One region of the Bacillus songklensis genome, then DNA from elsewhere that is predicted to be linked to it. Evidence: riboswitches for the same ligand, from Rfam matches in the RefSeq annotation. Region 1 holds a riboswitch; each other region holds the start of a gene.
The links. Region 1 has a riboswitch for thiamine pyrophosphate ahead of tenI (thiazole tautomerase TenI). Riboswitches for the same ligand answer to the same signal wherever they lie in the genome.

Region 1 (3,282 bases):
TGATCTCCCGGGCTTTTTATGTTTTTTGGCAAATACTAAGAAGGATCAGAAAGGAGAATGAAAATGAATTCGAACTGGTTAAAAGTCTTCATCGCAGCCTTTTTTGAAGTGTTTTGGGTGATAGGGTTAAAGCATGCTGATAACGTATGGGAATGGATTGGAACGGTGATTTCCATTTTTATTAGCTTTTATATGATGATTATGGCTGGCCGGACATTGCCGATAGGGACTGTATATGCGGTATTCGTTGGAATGGGAACAGCAGGTACCGTTTTTGCCGAGATTGTGTTTTTCGGGGAGCCTTTTAAATTGGCGAAAGTGTTTTTTATTCTTTTACTGCTTATTGGAGTGGTGGGATTGAAACTGGTGACGAAAGAGCCGCAGTCGTGTTCGGAAGGAGATGAATCATAATGGCTTGGTTGTATGTTGTATTGGCAGGAATGTTTGAAATGATTGGAGTTACGATGATTAATAAATGGCATCAAGATCGCAGCAGTATATCGCTTATAATGTTACTCACCGGATTTGCCGCAAGCTTTTTCTTTCTGTCGCTTGCCATGAAGACGTTGCCGATGGGAACGGCCTATGCGATTTGGACAGGAATAGGGGCATCAGGCGGTGCGATTTTAGGGATGGTGCAATACGGGGAATCTAAAGATCGGCGCCGTATTTTCTTTATCGGATTAATTCTTGCTACGGCTATAGGGTTAAAATTGGTTTCTTGATATGAGTGCGGTTAAGTTAAGCCTCCATCGTTGTTCATTAGCATAACCAATAAATATAAAAAACATGAATAATAGAAGGATATGACATAAAAGGGGAAGAAATACATAAAAGGTATCATAACTGGAAAAGGAGCATGTTGTGCAGTTACTTAAATATATCTTTTTCATCATAGCCATCGTTGGGCAATTGGCAGGCATCGTGTTGCTTTTTATCGATAAACAAAAAGCGTTGGGATTTTTTATCATCTATGGAATAGGATTAGTATTGTTATTAGTTGTTCTAATGATAGAACGGAAAAAAGAAAAGAAGGAGGAAGATGAACATGATTATCGTGACTACTGATTTCGTGCCGGGAAAAGAAATTAAAGAGTTAAAAGGTTTTGTAAAAGGAAGTACCGTGCAGTCAAAACATATCGGTAAAGATATTATGGCAGGCTTAAAGACGATTGTAGGAGGAGAAATTAAAGAGTATACGGAGATGATGGATGAAGCCCGTCAGCAAGCAATCGGACGTATGGTGGAGGATGCGCAGCACAAAGGAGCAAACGCTATTATTGCGATAAGGCTGGAAACATCTAGTGTGATGCAAAATGCTTCGGAAATTATAGCTTATGGCACAGCTGTCTATGTTGAGTAAGTTCGTTTGCATATTTACTGGTTGTAAAAAAAATCAAGTGTGTTATACTAAAATCGTAAAAACCAAATAATCCGAAAATTCACTAGGGGAGTCCTTATGGGCTGAGACGGAAATACTTCCGGACCCTTTGAACCTGATCTGGATTATACCAGCGTAGGGAAGTGGTGGCGTAACGATATTGTTGTAGTTGTTATATTTAACCCACTCTGCGTGCAGAGTGGGTTTTTATTTTGTCCCGCTCTAACGGTCGTTAAGCTCTGGTGATCTTCGGGAAAGAGCAACTGTCCGTAAGAGCCCGATAAGTTCAACTAACCATCAGGGGGATAGTACTTCCCCTGATGGAAGTTTCACTTTATATGAAAGGCTTGAAAAATGAAAAAATCATTTGCGTTTCATGCTATTTCCACAGGAAAACAGTCTCAAGAAGAGCTTGTTAAGGTTATTGCAGCTATTCATCGTCATGTTGATGTGATTCATTTACGGGAAAAGACAAAGACCGCGAGTGAATTAGTCCAAATTATGGAGCGGTTGCAGCTTTATGATGTCCCCCTTTCTAAAATCATTGTCAATGACCGTGTAGATGTTGCCTATGCGATGGGCGCGCTTGGAGTTCAATTAGCTTATCACAGTCTTCCGGTCCAACAAGTTAAATCGAGGTTTCCTTCTTTGCTGGTTGGAAAATCTGTTCACTCTGTAGGGGAAGCTCGTTTAGCAGAAAAACAGGGAGCAGATTACGTTTTATACGGTCATATTTATTCGTCCCAGTCTAAAGCGGGACAGACGCCTAGAGGGATTCCGGCACTGCAGGAAGTTATAACGGCTGTTTCAATTCCGGTTGTTGCTATCGGAGGTATCCGTCCGGAGCATATGCAACAGTTGAAGCAGACAGGTGTTTCCGGAATAGCAGTTATGTCCGGGGTTTTTTTATCGGATGATCCGCCAGAAGCTGTAAAGCGTTATCAATTCTTTTTACAAAATGGAGATGAGTTGTGTGAAGGAACATGTTGATGTCATTGTCGTAGGCGGCGGGGTCATCGGTTGCTCGATCGCCTATCAATTGGCGAAAAATGGAGTAAAAGTTATGGTGCTAGAAAGAAATAAAATCGGCAGTGAAGCTTCAAGTGCAGCAGCCGGTATTTTAGGCGCCCAGGCAGAAATTGATGAGGAAGGGCCGCTATTGGAATTTGCTTTACAAAGCCGCAGTCAGTTTTCTGAATTGGTGGAAGAGTTAAAAGAGGAAACGGGAATCGATGTAGAACTCATTCAAAAAGGAGTGCTAAAACCCGCCCGATCTCAGCAAGAAGCAGTTTTGCTAAGAGAAAAAGTAAAGCAGCATCAAAGATGGGATAGGGATGTGACCTGGCTGACACAACAAGAGGCAGTCGAACAGGAAGAACGACTATCACCATTTCTCGCGGGAGCAATGTACATACCGAATGACGGTCAACTGAATCCTGCCAAATTAACGGAAGCTCTTGCATTGGCTGCTTCCTATCATGGTGCGATCATAAATGAATATTGTGATGTGCGCTCTCTTATTTATGTAGAAAATCAAATAAAGGGAGTAATCACTGCCAATCAAGTCATACACAGCGACAAGGTCATCGTGACAACGGGGTCATGGGCTAAACAGCTAATGGGCGGTTTACTGCCAAAATGCAATGTTTATCCCGTGAAAGGTGAGTGTATATCTGTTACAACAAGAAAAAAAGTGATAGAATGCACCATTTTTTTGGATGAAGGGTTTTATCTTGTCCCAAAAACGGGGGGACGCATTGTCATTGGAGCGACTAAAATCCCTCATTCCTTTAATAAGGATGTGTCAGTACATGGAGTCATGCATCTTTTACAAAAGGCAAAGGAAATTGTTCCATCTATTGGAGAGGCGGTATTCGAGCGGCATTGGGCAGGATTGAGAC
Region 2 (3,282 bases), on a different contig from region 1:
AGATATTCAAACCGAGATGTCGTTAGAAAATGTTCTTCGATGACTTGCAACTCCCTTTCTGGTTTCCCGTCGACCAATTGGTCCAATAAATCAATAAGCCAGGTAGCTAATGAACCGAATTCACTGGAAGAGTACATTTTGATCCATTCACCGTATAAAGGATGGTCGGTTGAGCCTGGATATTTTTCTGCTAACATTTTGCCAATCTCCCAGTAACTCCACATACAAGGCAGCAGCGCAGAAATTAATTCTTCGAGTGAACCATTTTGAGCCACATTCAGCATGTACCGTGTATAGGCTAAGTTGATTGGAGTTGGCTTCGTTTCCTCAAGCTGTTGATTGGTAATTCCAAACCTTTCTGCGTATTGGCGGTGCAAATCCATTTCCCCATGCAAGGTCTCATCCAGGAGCTTGGCAAAAGCAGCCATCGTCTCGATATCTTTTGCCTTCACGGCACCTAAAGCAAAAAGCTTGGAATAATCGATTAAGAACACGTAATCCTGTTTCATGTAACGGATAAAGGATTCGACAGGTAAATCCCCCTTCCCCATCCCCACGACAAAAGGATGCTGATGGGTTTTGTCCCAGATTTCCTTTACTTTTTCAAAAAGAACTTCCGTAATCTTCAACTCTTTACTCCTCCTTTCTGGTGTTACACCAGGTAGCGATAAATGCAGCTAAAACTTTAGTAAAATCTAATAATTGACGAATTTCAACCTTCTCATTTACTGCATGGGCATCCTCTAATTTTCCCGGCCCAAAAATGACCGTCGGAATACCGGCTCGGCCCAGCCATCCTGCATCGGTAACAGTAGGGGACATTCCAACTGTCGGTTTTTGACCTAATAGTTTTTCATACGAATGGGCTAAAAGGCGAATTCCCGGATGCTCAGGATCAATCTCCAAGGAAGGAAAAATCTCACCCCGATCAACAATCATCGATTTTCCTCCCCATGTGAATTGCGGCGGATTCTCTCTCAACCACGGATCGGCTTCCGCCACAGCATTGATATGCTGTTCAATTTCATTGATAATCTCTTCGTAATCTTCATTTGGGTAAAAATGAACCGTAACCCACAGTGCGCAACGATCGGCCACAAACGCCGCATGTCTGCCTCCTTCAATGACGGCAGGGTTGATGGTATTGCTGCCAGGTGCGAAGCCTTCATAGCTTTTTGTAACAGCCCAGTGGCGTTCCAGTTCCTGAAGGCCGGATATAATTTTCATCATTTTCTCAATCGCACTAGCCCCTTTTACGCCGCCACCCGCATGAATCATCTTCCTCCGCAGGCCATCATGATAGGTTTCTTTGCTTTGAATCGTTATCCAACCGGTAATGACGCCGCCCTGTCCCTGAATATGTAAATCGCTGGTATCGACGATGACAGCATAGTCTGCCGTATAGCCCCTCTCTGTACAAGCCAGCGTTCCAGCCTCGCCCACTTCTTCACCGATAACCGATTGAAATTGAAGATCCCCTTTTATGGTAATACCTAATTCTTTTAAAAGTTTAATAGCGAGTAGCGATGCCGCGATTCCACCCTTCATATCGGCAACACCACGACCATAAATATAGGAATCTTTGATATGTGCAGCAAAAGGAGAGGAGTCCCATTCTTTATCATCGCCAACTTCCGCAACATCCACATGCCCGTTTACAATCAGGCTATTATATTGCCCGGAAGCTTCCCCCGGCAAAATCCCTACAACATTCGGATCCCCTGGATAAACATCCCATTTATCCGTCTTAAATCCCAATTCCTCCAGATAGCCTTTGATGAATTCCTGCACATCGTTTGTATTTCGAGCAGGTGGACTTACCGTTGGAAACGCGATTAGTTTGGTCAGTAGTTCGATTAATTCTTCTTTTCTTGCATCCACTTCATATGAAATCCGTTCAAATAAATCCCCAGATACTGCTCTCATTTTTCTTACCCCTTTAAAAACGCATTTTTTACAAAATAAAAACCCACTCACTTCCGGAGAAATGGATGGGTTGAATTATTCATGCCCAAAAATGAGGCTGACATAAATAGCTCGTCCCACTTCCCTCCGCTGGCATAATCCAGATCAGGTTCAAAGGGTCTAGAACAAAAGTTCCATCTCAGCCATAGGCCCCCCTAGTGTGATTCGATCATATATTAAATTCAAAATATATTTAAAACTATAGCACAGAATAAATATTTGTAAAGTAATACATTTTCTCTAAGTGGTGCCCAATTCAATATGAGGGCAAAAAGGTTATCCGGTGAAGGTATCTGCAAATTTTTGGATCCTCATTCACTTTTTTATTTCACAATGAGATTCACTTAATCAATTGATAAAAAAAACGCCACCTCCAAATTCTCACCAAAAAGGAAGAAAATGCAGACGACGTTTTAACGTATTTTATACGTGAATATGTTGGATAAATACTAAGGAAAGGTTACGCTTTAGGAAACCTTTTGATCTACCATGTTTGTTACATTCGTTACTTTTTCTTTTTTCTTTAAAATGTTAAACACAATATTTAATACAATCGCCGTAATACTGCCCGCTACGATTCCGTTCGCCGTCAGGATTTGGAGGCTTGGGGGGAATTTGGCAAACAAATCGGGAACGACCGTTACGCCCAATCCCATTCCGACGGAACAAGCGATGATCAATAAATTTTCTTGAGAAGCGAAGTTCACTGTACTTAACATTTTAATTCCGTATGCTACGACCATTCCAAACATCGCGACCATGGCACCGCCAAGTACCGGATTCGGAATAATGGTCGTAATGGCAGCAATTTTCGGAACGAACCCAAGCAGCACTAATAAGCTTCCTGCTGCAACAATGACATTTCGTGCTTTGACACCCGATAATTGAACAAGACCGACGTTTTGGGAATATGTCGTGTACGGAAATGCATTAAACAATCCTCCTAGGATAATAGCCAATCCCTCTGCACGATACCCATTTTCTAAATCTTTTTCCGTTAATTTGCGTTCACAAATATCACTTAGTGCAAAATAAACACCAGTTGATTCCACCAAACTTACAATGGCAACAAGCAACATGGTTAAAATGGCTGTTACGTTAAATGTCGGCATTCCAAAGTAAAACATTTCCGGCATATGGAACCACGATGCTTCACCAACAGCGGATAGGTCTACTTTGCCCATAAAACCGGCTACAATCGTACCGACCAATAAACCTAATAAAATGGCAACAGAACGAATAAAACCATCAAAAAAGCGGTATAACAAAATGATGAACGCCAACACGCCAAACGCCAGCGCAATATTGCTGATATCA
Region 3 (3,282 bases), on a different contig from region 1:
TTAATCCAAAAGCAGGAGAAATAGACAGTTCACTGAATAGCAGTTTCGTCAAGGGATCCGTATAAGAAAGAGCGGGCAAACGGTATAAAGATAACTTGGTCATTCTTCTTGATACAGGGTTTCTTCATTTAAAAGAGGTTGTCCCATAAGTCTCTAATCCATGACAAAAGTGGATCTTTACTGAAAGGACCCGTCATGGAATCCTCTGATTTTGCTGGATTTTCATGACGGGTCCTTTCGTTGTCTTCATACGTAAATCAAACTCGACTCCACGGTTTCCACCATTTTTTTGCTTTTGTCTGCTGGGCTGCGGCAGCTTCACGGAAGGTTTGAACGAAATCGCGGAAGATCGTTTCACGTTCGGTAATATCGTGACGGTAGAATTGGCGTTCTTGTTCGAGTGTTTGTAAGTAGTACTCACGTTCCTGATTCATTGTTTCAATCAGTTCCTTAATCTCGCTCGAGGCTAACGAGCTATTTTTTTTGAGGCGATTTGAAATTTGATGAATGTCTTTTGCGGTTTGTTGAGACGATTTTGTTAAGATGGTAGATAAGGCTTCAATTGTCTCGACTGTTTGTTGTGCTTCTTTTGAGATTTCTTGTAGTTCATTCGACGTTTGTTCTGAAGACCTGACCATAAAAGAAGTAAAATCTTCAACTGTTTTGACTGTTTGTTCTGCTTCTTTCGAAATTTGGCGCAGTTCTTTCGCCGTTTGCTCCGAAGATTTTTTCACAAAAGAAGCAAACGTTTCAACCTTTTCCACGGTTTGTCCTGTACCTTTTGAAATTTCTTTTTTCACTTCCTGCAACACTTCGGTTCGCACTTCATTTCGTATTTCGTCCCGTACTTCTTGAAGCAAATCTCGTTTGAAGCTTTCAAATGCCTCAAACACGTCTTTATAGTGTTGAACCGTTTGAATGACTTTTCCTTCTACCTTTTCAACATCTGAGTCCGTTGAGGCTAACGATTGTTCAGAAGGCTTGGCGCTCTCTTCGGGTCTTGCCGCTTTCTGAAGAAGGTGTTCGATAATCTTGTCGTTTCCCATATTTTGAAAAGTCAATTGTTTAATTTCACGTAACAATTGTAAATCATTCTCTGTAAAAATACGCGTATTGTTTGGTCCGCGTGTCACTTCGAGAAATTCGCAATAGTTTTCTTCCCATTGTAAAATCACTCGTTTTTGAACATTTAATTTTTTAGCGAGTTTTCCTACTGTATATGTTTGCATTCACGACCACCCAACCTTTCAACACCAGTCATTAATAGAATGAATTAAGGAATATTTTGTTAATCAATTCTATTCCTCATAACTTCCTTCGTTTTCCTGCAAGGCGACAAAGGTTATCAAAAAAAGACGGAATTAGCGTTTCTTTGGCAAGGGTGTGGATGTTGTCAGTTTCTGAAATTCGTAGTATAGTAAAATGGAAATGAATAGGATGGAAAGCCACTAGGGGAGCCGCACGGCTGAGACGGGAATGTTCATCCCGGACCCTTGGAACCTGATCTGGGTGATGCCAGCGTAGGAAAGTGGAGTTGTTTTAAATAATGTGTTTAAAGCTGCTCCATTGGAGTAGCTTTTTTATTTTAATAAGGGGGAATCAAGGTGAAAATAGAAACGATTATTCGCTTGCTGCAAGAGGTAAGGGAGAGAAATCCGCTTGTACATAACATCACCAATACAGTGGTGACCAATTTTACAGCGAACGGGCTGCTCGCACTCGGTGCTTCACCGGTGATGGCTTATGCAAAAGAAGAAGTTGCAGACATGGCCAAAATCGCCGGAGCGCTCGTATTAAATATTGGAACCTTAAATGAAACAGAAGTAGAGGCGATGATGATTGCCGGAAAATCGGCCAATAAACACGGCGTTCCTGTCGTATTTGATCCGGTTGGGGCAGGAGCCACTCCGTACCGTACACAAACAGCCCGCAAGCTTTTAAAAGAGCTTAAGATTTCCATTATTCGAGGGAATGCCGGTGAAATTGCAAATGTCATCGGTGAAAGCTGGGAAGTAAAAGGGGTAGACGCGGGAGAAGGAGTGGGAGATGTTGTGACCCTTGCTAAAACAGCGGCAAAACAACTCGATTGTCTTGTGGTCATTACAGGAAAAGATGATGTCGTTTCAAATGGTGAACAAACCGTCCTCATCGAAAATGGCCATCCCATTTTAACGAAAGTGACTGGAACGGGTTGTTTATTAACATCGGTGATCGGTGCCTTCGCTTCTGTTTCAATCGATTTAATGGCTGCCTCAATCTCCGCGCTTGTGTATTATGGAACAGCAGCGGAAATAGCGGCAGAGAAAACGGCTCATCATGGACCGGGAAGTTTCCAAGTCGAGTTTTTAAATCAGTTGGCTACTGTGACAGTTGAGGACCTCATGGAAAGAGGAAAGATAAATAGGGCAGAAAAAGCATTGAATTTTTGGGAAAGAGATTTGTCGTGAATGGCAAGTCTCTTGTTTATTTTTCTTTGCCACTCGACAGCATAAAATAAGTAATAAAGGATGATATGCGTTAAATGCCAGAAATCAAGCCGCTTTGATTGCGCTGAACAAGGAAGAAAATCATCAATGAAGATGGCAACATCTGCAAAAATGCCTGTCGCTCCCGTTATTCACCTGAATTTAATAAATTGAACTATGTTCTAAATGAAAAAATTAAAGCTTGGCTTTAAAAATGCATATCGATATAACAAGGTGAAAAGTCTCGAAAAATTATGATCATCTAAAAGAGGAAATGAAACATAAAATGTTGAATAGGAAAAAGTCGGTTTTTCCACTTTTAGTGGATACAAATACGACTCAATCAATTATGAAACATAGCTTGAAACTACCTGTGTAAAGGAACTTAACGATATAATTATAATTATGTCAGGAAAATAGTTTTGAGTTGATAATTGGGGATATATCCTTTTTCCTATTCTTACAATAATGCTTGTATCAGCATGTTGGGCATGCTAAAATGAGTACAAGACATACATTCCAAATTTATCCTATAATACTTTCCACTAAACAAGTAAAGGTCCTATCCAGTGTTACGAACATCGGAATAGGACCTTTTTGTATAGAAAGGAGGGGATAATGTGTTTGGGTGGTTTGAGCAGTTATTGCAACTGTTTGCTTTAGGTGCCACCATATTTACCACAATCACAATAGGGATCAAAAATATTAATGAAATGAAGAAAAAAACAAAAAGAAAAAGACGTTTCTTATAAAGAAAACGTCATCACATTATTTGCTATACGTCTATTATAATCAATTTCTCACTAAAAGATACCGT

Region 2: it holds a riboswitch for thiamine pyrophosphate, as region 1 does, so the genes downstream of both, ACFOU2_RS11580 (acetylornithine deacetylase) here and tenI (thiazole tautomerase TenI) in region 1, are expected to answer to the same signal.
Region 3: it holds a riboswitch for thiamine pyrophosphate, as region 1 does, so the genes downstream of both, thiM (hydroxyethylthiazole kinase) here and tenI (thiazole tautomerase TenI) in region 1, are expected to answer to the same signal.

Annotation. Positions count from the first base shown of each region.
Region 1 is NZ_JBHRZT010000043.1:85,321-88,602, reverse strand. Features, by position in the region: gene ACFOU2_RS10075 (DMT family transporter) at 64-411, shown strand; gene ACFOU2_RS10070 (DMT family transporter) at 411-725, shown strand; gene ACFOU2_RS10065 (hypothetical protein) at 865-1,068, shown strand; gene ACFOU2_RS10060 (YbjQ family protein) at 1,049-1,363, shown strand; TPP riboswitch at 1,438-1,540, shown strand; gene tenI (thiazole tautomerase TenI) at 1,736-2,371, shown strand; gene thiO (glycine oxidase ThiO) at 2,355-3,282, shown strand, end outside.
Region 2 is NZ_JBHRZT010000052.1:61,655-64,936, forward strand. Features, by position in the region: gene tenA (thiaminase II) at 1-629, opposite strand, end outside; gene ACFOU2_RS11580 (acetylornithine deacetylase) at 634-1,926, opposite strand; TPP riboswitch at 2,031-2,132, opposite strand; gene ACFOU2_RS11585 (nucleobase:cation symporter-2 family protein) at 2,433-3,282, opposite strand, start outside.
Region 3 is NZ_JBHRZT010000072.1:360,218-363,499, forward strand. Features, by position in the region: gene ACFOU2_RS20560 (MerR family transcriptional regulator) at 258-1,229, opposite strand; TPP riboswitch at 1,441-1,544, shown strand; gene thiM (hydroxyethylthiazole kinase) at 1,605-2,447, shown strand; gene ACFOU2_RS20570 (hypothetical protein) at 3,086-3,217, shown strand.